DNA from 2 places in the Allobosea sp. GW822-FHT05A11 genome. Region 2 is predicted to be linked to the other one. Evidence: riboswitches for the same ligand, from Rfam matches in the RefSeq annotation. Region 2 holds a riboswitch; the other holds the start of a gene.
The links. A riboswitch is a leader RNA that binds a small molecule or an ion and turns the genes downstream of it on or off. The one in region 2 is predicted to bind thiamine pyrophosphate.
Positions count from the first base shown of each region.

Region 1 (4,185 bases), on a different contig from region 2:
CGCGGCCCGGCCGATAGCGTGGATCGCGTTCTCGTAGTCGCGATAGTAGCGCGCGGCATCGGCGGCGGTGGTCGCCGCCTCACCGAGCATGTCGTAGGAATAGCGGAAGCCGCGCGCCTCCAGCGGCCGGGCGCGCTTCAGCGCCTCGTCGATCGTCTCGCCGGTGACGAACTGCTCGCCCATCATCCGCATCGCCATGTCGACGCCGCGCCGGATCACCGGCTCGCCCGCGCGAGCGATGAGGCGGGTCAGGGCGGCGGCGAGGCTGCGGTCATTGACGGTCGAAGTCAGCTTGCCGGTGACGACGAGGCCCCAGGTCGCAGCATTGACGAAGAGCGATTTGCCGCCGCCGACATGGGACTTCCAGTCGCCATCGGCGATCTTGTCGCGGATCAGCGCGTCGCGCGTCGCGGTGTCTGGGATGCGCAGTAGCGCCTCGGCGAGGCACATCAGCGCGACGCCCTCCTGGCTGGAGAGCGAATATTCTTGGACGAGCCCCTCGACGCCGGTGCCCTTGTGCTTGGCCCGCAGCGCCTCGATCAGCTTGCGCCCCGTGCGCGCGATCTCCTGCTTGCTCGCTGGCGCCAGCTTCGCAGCCGCCAGCAGGGGCGGAAGGCACTCCGTTTCAGGCCGGCGATAGGCGGCGGTGATCGCCTGGCGCAGCGCCGACTGCTCGCGGATCGGCGGAGCGAAGCCCTCGAAAGGCGCCGGGCTGGAGGCGGTGTTGGCGGCGGCAGCGGTGGCTTGGCTCATGGCTTGTCCCGGCGGGTTCGAACGCGACGGGCCGGGGGCGATACCCTCTCCCGTTCTTTGCGCGGGAGCTTATCATGAGCGCGATTCTCAGGCGGTCTAAATTTTGTTATCCTGCAGTCCGTTCAGACTTCAGATTTGAGGATTGCAAGTGAAAAAGCCTAAGGAAATGCCAATCGAAGGCGATTTGGATGCGCTTGATCGCAAGATCTTGGACGTGCTCAGGGAGGATGGCCGGATCTCGATCGCCGAGCTCGGCGCGCGGATCGGCCTCTCCAAGACGCCGTGCCAGATCCGGTTCCGCCGGCTTGTCGACGACGGCTATATCGAAGGCTTCCGGGCGACGCTCAATCCGGCGAAGCTGAAGCTCGATCACATCGCCTTCGCCGAGGTCAAGCTGTCCGACACCACGGAAAAGGCGCTGACGAAATTCAACGAGGAGGTCAAGAAAATCAGGGAGGTCGAGGAGTGCCACATGATCGCGGGCCGCTTCGATTACCTCCTGAAGATCCGCACGCCGGATATCCGGCGCTACCGGGCCGTGCTGGGCGAGAAGATCTCGAACCTGCCCCATGTCGCGAACACCTCGACCAATGTCGCGATGGAAACGGTCAAGGAAACCTGGTGAGGCCCTCGCGCTTGCGGTGTCGGCATCGCCGGTCGGCGGCCCTGCTTGATCGCGACGACCCAATCCAGCCGCCGACCAGCGCACCTGCCGGGCTGGGAGATCGCCACAGCGATGAACAAGGCCCGATCGGACGCTCGCCGATGCATGAGAATGCGCGCGCCCGTGCGACGCAACCGCGTGCGAATTCAAGTTCAAGCGAACGAAGGAGGGGCAGAAAAAGAGTGGCGGAGACGGAGGGATTCGAACCCTCGATACCCTTGTGGGGTATGCTCATTTAGCAAACGAGTGCCTTCAGCCTCTCGGCCACGTCTCCGGCGAGAGGCTCTATGCCCGATTGCAGAGCCGTTTGACAAGCCTCGTCGGCAACTTCCTTCGCTTCGCCTGTGCATGCTCCTCAGTGGGCCACCGAGCACTCCCGTGTGAAGGGAGGGCACATCAGAAGTTGGCCTCCGCAAAGCGGCGTCTCTGACAACCAAGCCCTGCGCCGGCTCGCCTTGCTCCGCCGCAGGGCAGCCATTAGATTGAGCCTGTCCGTTGGGGTGCCGAGAGGCTGAGAGGCGTGGTCAGCGCCAACCCATCGTACCTGATCCGGGTAATGCCGGCGAAGGGAACGGTCTTCGGCTCGCAGACACTTTGCTCGTGCCCAGGCCGCTGCCTTCCCGGGAGCAGGGAAGAGCATGACGGCAGAACGCCCTCATTCCAGCCTGAACGTCGCGGTGGTCGGCGCTGGTGTCGTCGGCCTGGCCTGCGCCACCGAATTGCTGGCGCGCGGCGCACAGGTCACCATCCATGAGCGCGGTCCGCGCATCGGTGCCGAAGCCTGTTCCTGGTTTGCTGGCGGCATGCTGGCGCCGTGGTGCGAGGGCGAAAGCGCCGAGGAGCCGGTGATCCGGCTCGGCCAGCAGGCGGCCGACTGGTGGGAGCGCCATGCCGGTGGGGTCGTCCGCAACGGCACGCTCGTGGTCGCGCCGAGCCGGGATCGTTCGGAATTGCGCCGCTTCGGGCAGCGCACGAGCCATTTCGAGGAGATCGATGGCGAGGCCATCGCCGTGCTCGAGCCCGATCTCGCCGGACGGTTTTCGCGCGGCCTGTTCTTTGCGGGTGAAGGACATCTCGATCCGCGTGAAGCCATCGCCGCGCTGGCTGAGCGCCTCCTCGCGAACGGCGGCACAATCCATTTCAACAGCGCCGTCGAGCCCGTCGATCTCGATGCCGATATCGCCCTCGATTGCCGGGGGCTAGCGGCGCGTGATGTCCTCCCGGGCCTGCGCGGAGTAAAAGGCGAGATGCTGCTGCTGCGCAGCGACGATATCAGCCTGTCGCGCCCTGTCCGGCTGCTGCATCCGCGCATTCCGCTCTACATCGTCCCGCGCGCGGACGGGCTCTTCATGGTCGGCGCGACGATGATCGAGAGCGGCGAGCGGCGTCGCATCTCCGCTCGCGCCATGCTGGAACTGCTCGGCGCGGCCTATGCGCTGCACCCTGCTTTCGGCGAGGCGGAGGTGGTCGAGATCGGCACCGATGCCCGCCCAGCCTTTCCCGACAACCTGCCGCGGCTGACGCGTCGCGGCCGCGTGATCCATGTCAACGGGCTCTATCGCCACGGCTTCCTGCTCAGCCCCGCCATGGCGCGGATGGCGGCGGATGCCGTGCTGAACCCGCAAGCAACACCGGAGATGCTGCATGACCTTGCTGCTTAATGGCGCCCCGCAGGACGTCGCGGCGAAGACGCTGGCCGAGGCGCTGGCGGAGCTGGGCTTCGGCGGCCGCATCGTCGCGACCGCGGTGAACGGCGATTTCGTGCCGGCCCGCAAGCGCGCCGAAACGGCCCTAAGCGAAGGCGACCGCATCGAGATCGTCGCGCCGATGCAGGGAGGCTGAGATGGCGTCCTTCTATGGCTTCGAGCCGCAGAACCCGCTGTTCCTCGGCACGGCGCAATACCCGTCGCCCGCGATCCTGGCCGAGGCGGTGAAGCGTTCGGGCGCCGAGGTCGTCACCGTTTCGCTGCGGCGGGAATCCTCCGGGGGGGCCGGCCAGGCCTTTTGGGCGCTGATCCGCGAGCTCGGCGTCAAGGTGCTCCCGAACACGGCCGGCTGCCACACCGTCAAGGAAGCCGTGACCACGGCGCAGATGGCGCGCGAGGTCTTCGGTACCGACTGGATCAAGCTCGAGGTGATCGGCGAGGACGACACGCTCCAGCCGGACGTGATCGCGCTGGTCGAGGCCGCGCGCATTCTCGCCGATGACGGCTTCAAGGTTTTTCCCTACACGACCGAGGATCTCGTGGTCGGCGGGCGCCTGCTCGATGCCGGCTGCGAGGTGCTGATGCCATGGGGTGCGCCGATCGGGTCGGGCAGGGGGCTCAACAACCCCTATGGCCTGCGCAGCCTGCGCCAGCATTTCCCGGATGTGCCGCTTGTCGTCGATGCCGGCATCGGCCTGCCGTCCCATGCCGCGCAGGCGATGGAGATGGGTTATGACGGCATCCTGCTCAATACCGCAGTCGCCAAGGCGGGCGATCCCGCCGCGATGGCGGAGGCCTTCTCGCTCGCCATCCGCGCCGGTCGTCAGGCTTTTGCCGCGCAACCGATCGAGGCGCGCGACATGGCCGCTCCCTCCACGCCCGTCATGGGCAAAGCCTTCCTGGCCTGAAAGATCGCTCCCGCATGAAGCTCGATCCGTTCTACCCCATCTTCGACAGCGCCGACTGGCTGGAGCGGATGCTGCCGCTCGGCGTCAAGCTGGTGCAGTTGCGCGTCAAGGACCGGCCCGAGACCGAGATCGCCCGCGAGATCGCGCGGGCGAA
Region 1 is NZ_JBXAMI010000002.1:767,403-771,587, reverse strand. It holds gene putA (trifunctional transcriptional regulator/proline dehydrogenase/L-glutamate gamma-semialdehyde dehydrogenase) at 1-753, opposite strand, end outside; gene AC1RLU_RS08910 (Lrp/AsnC family transcriptional regulator) at 920-1,378, shown strand; tRNA gene AC1RLU_RS08905 (tRNA-Ser) at 1,601-1,691, opposite strand; TPP riboswitch at 1,904-2,005, shown strand; gene thiO (glycine oxidase ThiO) at 2,083-3,078, shown strand; gene thiS (sulfur carrier protein ThiS) at 3,062-3,259, shown strand; gene AC1RLU_RS08890 (thiazole synthase) at 3,261-4,031, shown strand; gene AC1RLU_RS08885 (thiamine phosphate synthase) at 4,046-4,185, shown strand, end outside.
Region 1: another riboswitch for thiamine pyrophosphate. It lies ahead of thiO (glycine oxidase ThiO); the one in region 2 lies ahead of thiC (phosphomethylpyrimidine synthase ThiC).

Region 2 (4,185 bases):
GAGCCCCCGGCCGCGCGTCCGCAGCCCGAGCGCCCGGCGATGCCGCGTGAGGTGCCTGCTGCGCCTCGCCCCACGCCGAATGCCGCGCCATCTCCCCGGGAGGCCCCGGCCGCCCGCCCGACACCACCGCGCCCGCCGGCCGAGCCGACGGTGCCCGCGGCGCCGCGTACCGCGCCTCAGCCGCCCGCGCCGCCGGCCGGCGCATCGCCATCAACCGTTCCGCGTGGCGGCCCGGCTGTTCCGCCTTCGGCTGCGCCGACCCAGTCCCGCCCGCCGGGAACGCCGCCTGCGACGGCGCCGGCCGCTCCGTCCCAGCCCGGTGCCGGCGCGCCGCCCTCTGCGGTTCCGCGAGGTGGTCCGTCGGTTCCGCCCTCGGCTGCGCCGACCCAGCCCCGCCCGCCGGGAACGCCGCCTGCGACGGCGCCGGCCGTTCCGTCCCAGCCCGGCGCCGGCGCGCCGCCCTCTGCGGTTCCGCGTGGCGGCCCGGCCGTTCCGCCTTCGGCTGCGCCGGGCCGGCAGCGCCCGCCGGCCGCGGCGCCGCAGCCCGGTGCTCCCGTCCAGCCGGATGCGACCGTTCCGACGCCGCCTGCAGGGACGGCTCCGACGCGGCCGTCGCGCCCGGCTCCGGGAACACCTCCGGCCGGGGCGCCGGGCGCTCCGGCTCCTGCACAGCCGGGCGCCGCAGTCCCGACGCCGCCCGCCGGTGCCGCGCCGGTCCAGCCGGGACGCACGGCTCCCGGTATGCCTTCCGGGGGAGCGCCAGGTACGGCTGCTCCCGCGCAGCCGGGCGCCATTCCGGGCCAGCCGCCGGCCGGAGCCCCCGGCCAGCCGCCCCAGCGTGAGGGCCGCCGCGGCGGCATCTCGCCGGGCGTGGCCGGTGCGATCGGCCTCGGCGCCGGCGTCATCGGTGGCATCATGGCGACGCAGGGCGCCGAGCGCTTCGACGACATCCGTCGCGAGCGGCGGGAGCAGCGCGAGGGCGACCTCACCATCATCCGTGAGCCCGGCCGCACCATCATCCGCGACGATGACGGCCGCGCCATCATCCGCCGCGACGAGGACCAGCGCTTCCGCGATCTCGGCTGGCAGGGCCGCTCCGAACGCCGTGGCGACGAGAACCGCACGATCTTCGAGCGCCCCGACGGCACGCGGATCGTCACCGTCACGGACGAGCAGGGCCGGCTGATCCGCCGCACGCGCATCGACCGCGACAACCGCGAGGTGATCATCATCGACAACACGCTGCGCGACCGTCCGGGGCGCTTTGCCGATGATGTCGTCGTGCTCCCGCCGCCGCCGCTGCCGATCCCGCGCGAGCGCTATATCGTCGATGCGGACCAGGCCGACGAGGACCTGATCTACGAGACGATCATCGCCCCGCCGATCGCCGCGATTCCGCGCCGCTACACGCTGGACGAGGTCCGCTACTCGCCGGATCTGCGCGCCCGCATGCGCAGCGTCGATATCGATACGATTAATTTCGATACCGGCTCCTGGCAGGTGGGGCAGGATCAGGCGCGCCGCCTTTCGGTGATCGCGGATTCGGTGAAGCGCGCGCTGCAGCGCTCGCCCAACGAGGTCTTCCTCGTCGAAGGCCACACCGACGCTGTCGGCGCCGATATCGACAATCTCTCGCTCTCCGATCGCCGGGCGCAGTCGGTCGCGGAGATCCTGACGCGCGACTTCCAGATCCCGCCGGAAAACCTGACGACCCAGGGCTATGGCGAGCAGTATCTGAAGGTGAACACGCAGGAGGCTTCCCGCGAGAATCGGCGCGTCACGCTCCGGCGCATCACGCCGCTGCTCAACGGCCAGAACCAGTGACACCCGGGCGGGGCGGCTCTCCAGGCAGCCCCGCTCTTCCGCAGGCGCAGGGAACACCCGTTCCCTGCGCCTGTTTCATTTGCGGAGGACAGAGCATTTTCAAGCGAGGTGGGCACCGGTTCGCGTGAAGAAAATGCGACAAGCAATGGTCCAGGCCGAAGGGAGATGCCGCCATGAGAAAGTTCGTTCCGGTTCTGGCTGGATTGCTGGCCGCCAGCCTGCCTGGTGCAGTGCCGGTGCAGGCCCAGACGGTATCGCCTCCGGCCAGACCGCAGGCTCCCGGCGTGCCGCCGGCGCCGCGATCGGGGGAGGCGGCTCGTCCGACGACGCCCAACACTATGGCGCCCCGCGACGAAAAGCGCGGTACCGGCGAGGACAAGGCGCAGGTCCGGCCCGAGCGCGATCCGCCGATGCCCAAGCCGGTGCCCTCGATCATCGCACCTTGAGCAACCGGGTTGAGGATTTGGTAGGGTTGCCCGGCTAGGGTGCCCGCCATGAGCGACACCGTTTCCCTTGCCCAGAGCATCGTCACGATGCAGGCCGCCTCGACCCAGCAGGCGCTGTCCGTCGAGATGCTCAGGCAGAATGCGCAGGCCGATCAGGCTCTGGTCGCCATGCTCCAGCAGAGCGCCGAGCAGACGCAAGCCGCGCTGCCGGCCGGGCAGGGCACGCTGGTCGACCTGACTGTCTGAGCCCTCCGTCCAATCCGACCAGACCTTTGCACAGCCCGTTGCCAAGCGGCGGCGCTGCGCCTAACCTCGTCCGCGTTCCGAGGGGTGCCCGCAAGGGCTGAGACGGCTTTCGAAGCTGAACCCATCGAACCTGATCCGGGTCATACCGGCGGAGGGACTGGAACGCGGTGCAGCCTTGGCCTGCACCCGCATCACAGCGCTTGAACCGCTTCGACGCCGGATCTCCTGACCTGTACCAAGGAGGAGATCCCCTTATGAATGCCCACGCAAAACCCCAGAAGAACAGCGTCAAGACCGCTCCCCAGAGCGTGACGACCGGGCCGATCATCGGCTCGCGCAAGATCTATGTCGCGGCGCCCGAGCATCCCGAGATGCGCGTGCCCTTCCGCGAGGTCGTGCTGACGACGGATGCCGAGCCACCGGTACGGCTCTACGATCCGTCCGGGCCCTTCACCGAGACCGATGCGAAGATCGATCTCAATGCCGGCCTCAATCAGCCGCGCCGCGCCTGGCTCGATGCGCGTGGCTTCCAGACTGTGCCCGGACGCGCTGTGACGGCCGCCGATAACGGCCATATCAGCGAAGCGCAGCTCGTTCCCGCCTGTCCGGCTGAGCGTCCGATCCTCGAGGCGAAGCCAGGCCAGATGACGACGCAATACGAGTTCGCGAAGGCCGGCATCGTCACCCCCGAGATGATCTATGTCGCGCATCGCGAGAATCTCGGCCGGGCCGCCATGCTGGAGGGCGCGCGCGAACGCCATGCCGATGGCGAGAGCTTCGGCGCCAGCGTCCCGGAATTCGTCACGCCCGAATTCGTCCGCGACGAGATCGCGCGCGGCCGAGCGATCATCCCCGCGAATATCAACCACCCCGAGCTGGAGCCGATGGCGATCGGCCGCAATTTCCTGGTCAAGATCAACGCCAATATCGGCAACTCGGCTGTGACGTCGGGCGCCGCCGAGGAGGTCGAGAAGCTGGTCTGGGCGATCCGCTGGGGCGCCGACACGGTGATGGACCTCTCCACCGGCCGCAACATCCACAACATCCGTTCCTGGATCCTCAGGAATTCGCCGGTGCCGATCGGCACCGTGCCGATCTACCAGGCGCTGGAGAAGGTCGGCGGCGATCCGATCAAGCTCGACTGGGAGGTGTTCAAGGACACGCTGATCGAGCAGGCCGAGCAGGGCGTCGACTATTTCACCATCCATGCCGGCGTGCGCCTGCCTTACGTCCCGCTGACGGCGAACCGCGTCACCGGCATCGTCTCGCGCGGCGGCTCGATCATGGCGCGCTGGTGCCTTGCGCATCACAAGGAAAGCTTCCTCTACGAGCGCTTCGACGAGATCTGCGAGATCATGCGCCGCTACGACGTTTCGTTCTCGCTCGGCGACGGCCTGCGGCCCGGCTCGATCGCCGATGCCAATGACCGCGCCCAGTTCGCCGAGCTGGAGACCTTGGGCGAGCTCACCAAGATCGCCTGGGACAAGGGCTGCCAGGTGATGATCGAGGGCCCCGGCCATGTGCCGATGCACAAGATCAAGGAGAACATGGACAAGCAATTGCGCGAATGCGGCGAGGCGCCGTTCTATACGCTTGGACCGCTGACCACCGACATCGCGCCGGGCTATGACCACATCACCTCGGGCATCGGGGCTGCGATGATCGGCTG
Region 2 is NZ_JBXAMI010000006.1:159,629-163,813, reverse strand. It holds gene AC1RLU_RS20460 (hypothetical protein) at 177-731, opposite strand; gene AC1RLU_RS20455 (OmpA family protein) at 742-1,824, shown strand; gene AC1RLU_RS20450 (hypothetical protein) at 1,998-2,270, shown strand; gene AC1RLU_RS20445 (hypothetical protein) at 2,319-2,516, shown strand; TPP riboswitch at 2,587-2,691, shown strand; gene thiC (phosphomethylpyrimidine synthase ThiC) at 2,771-4,185, shown strand, end outside.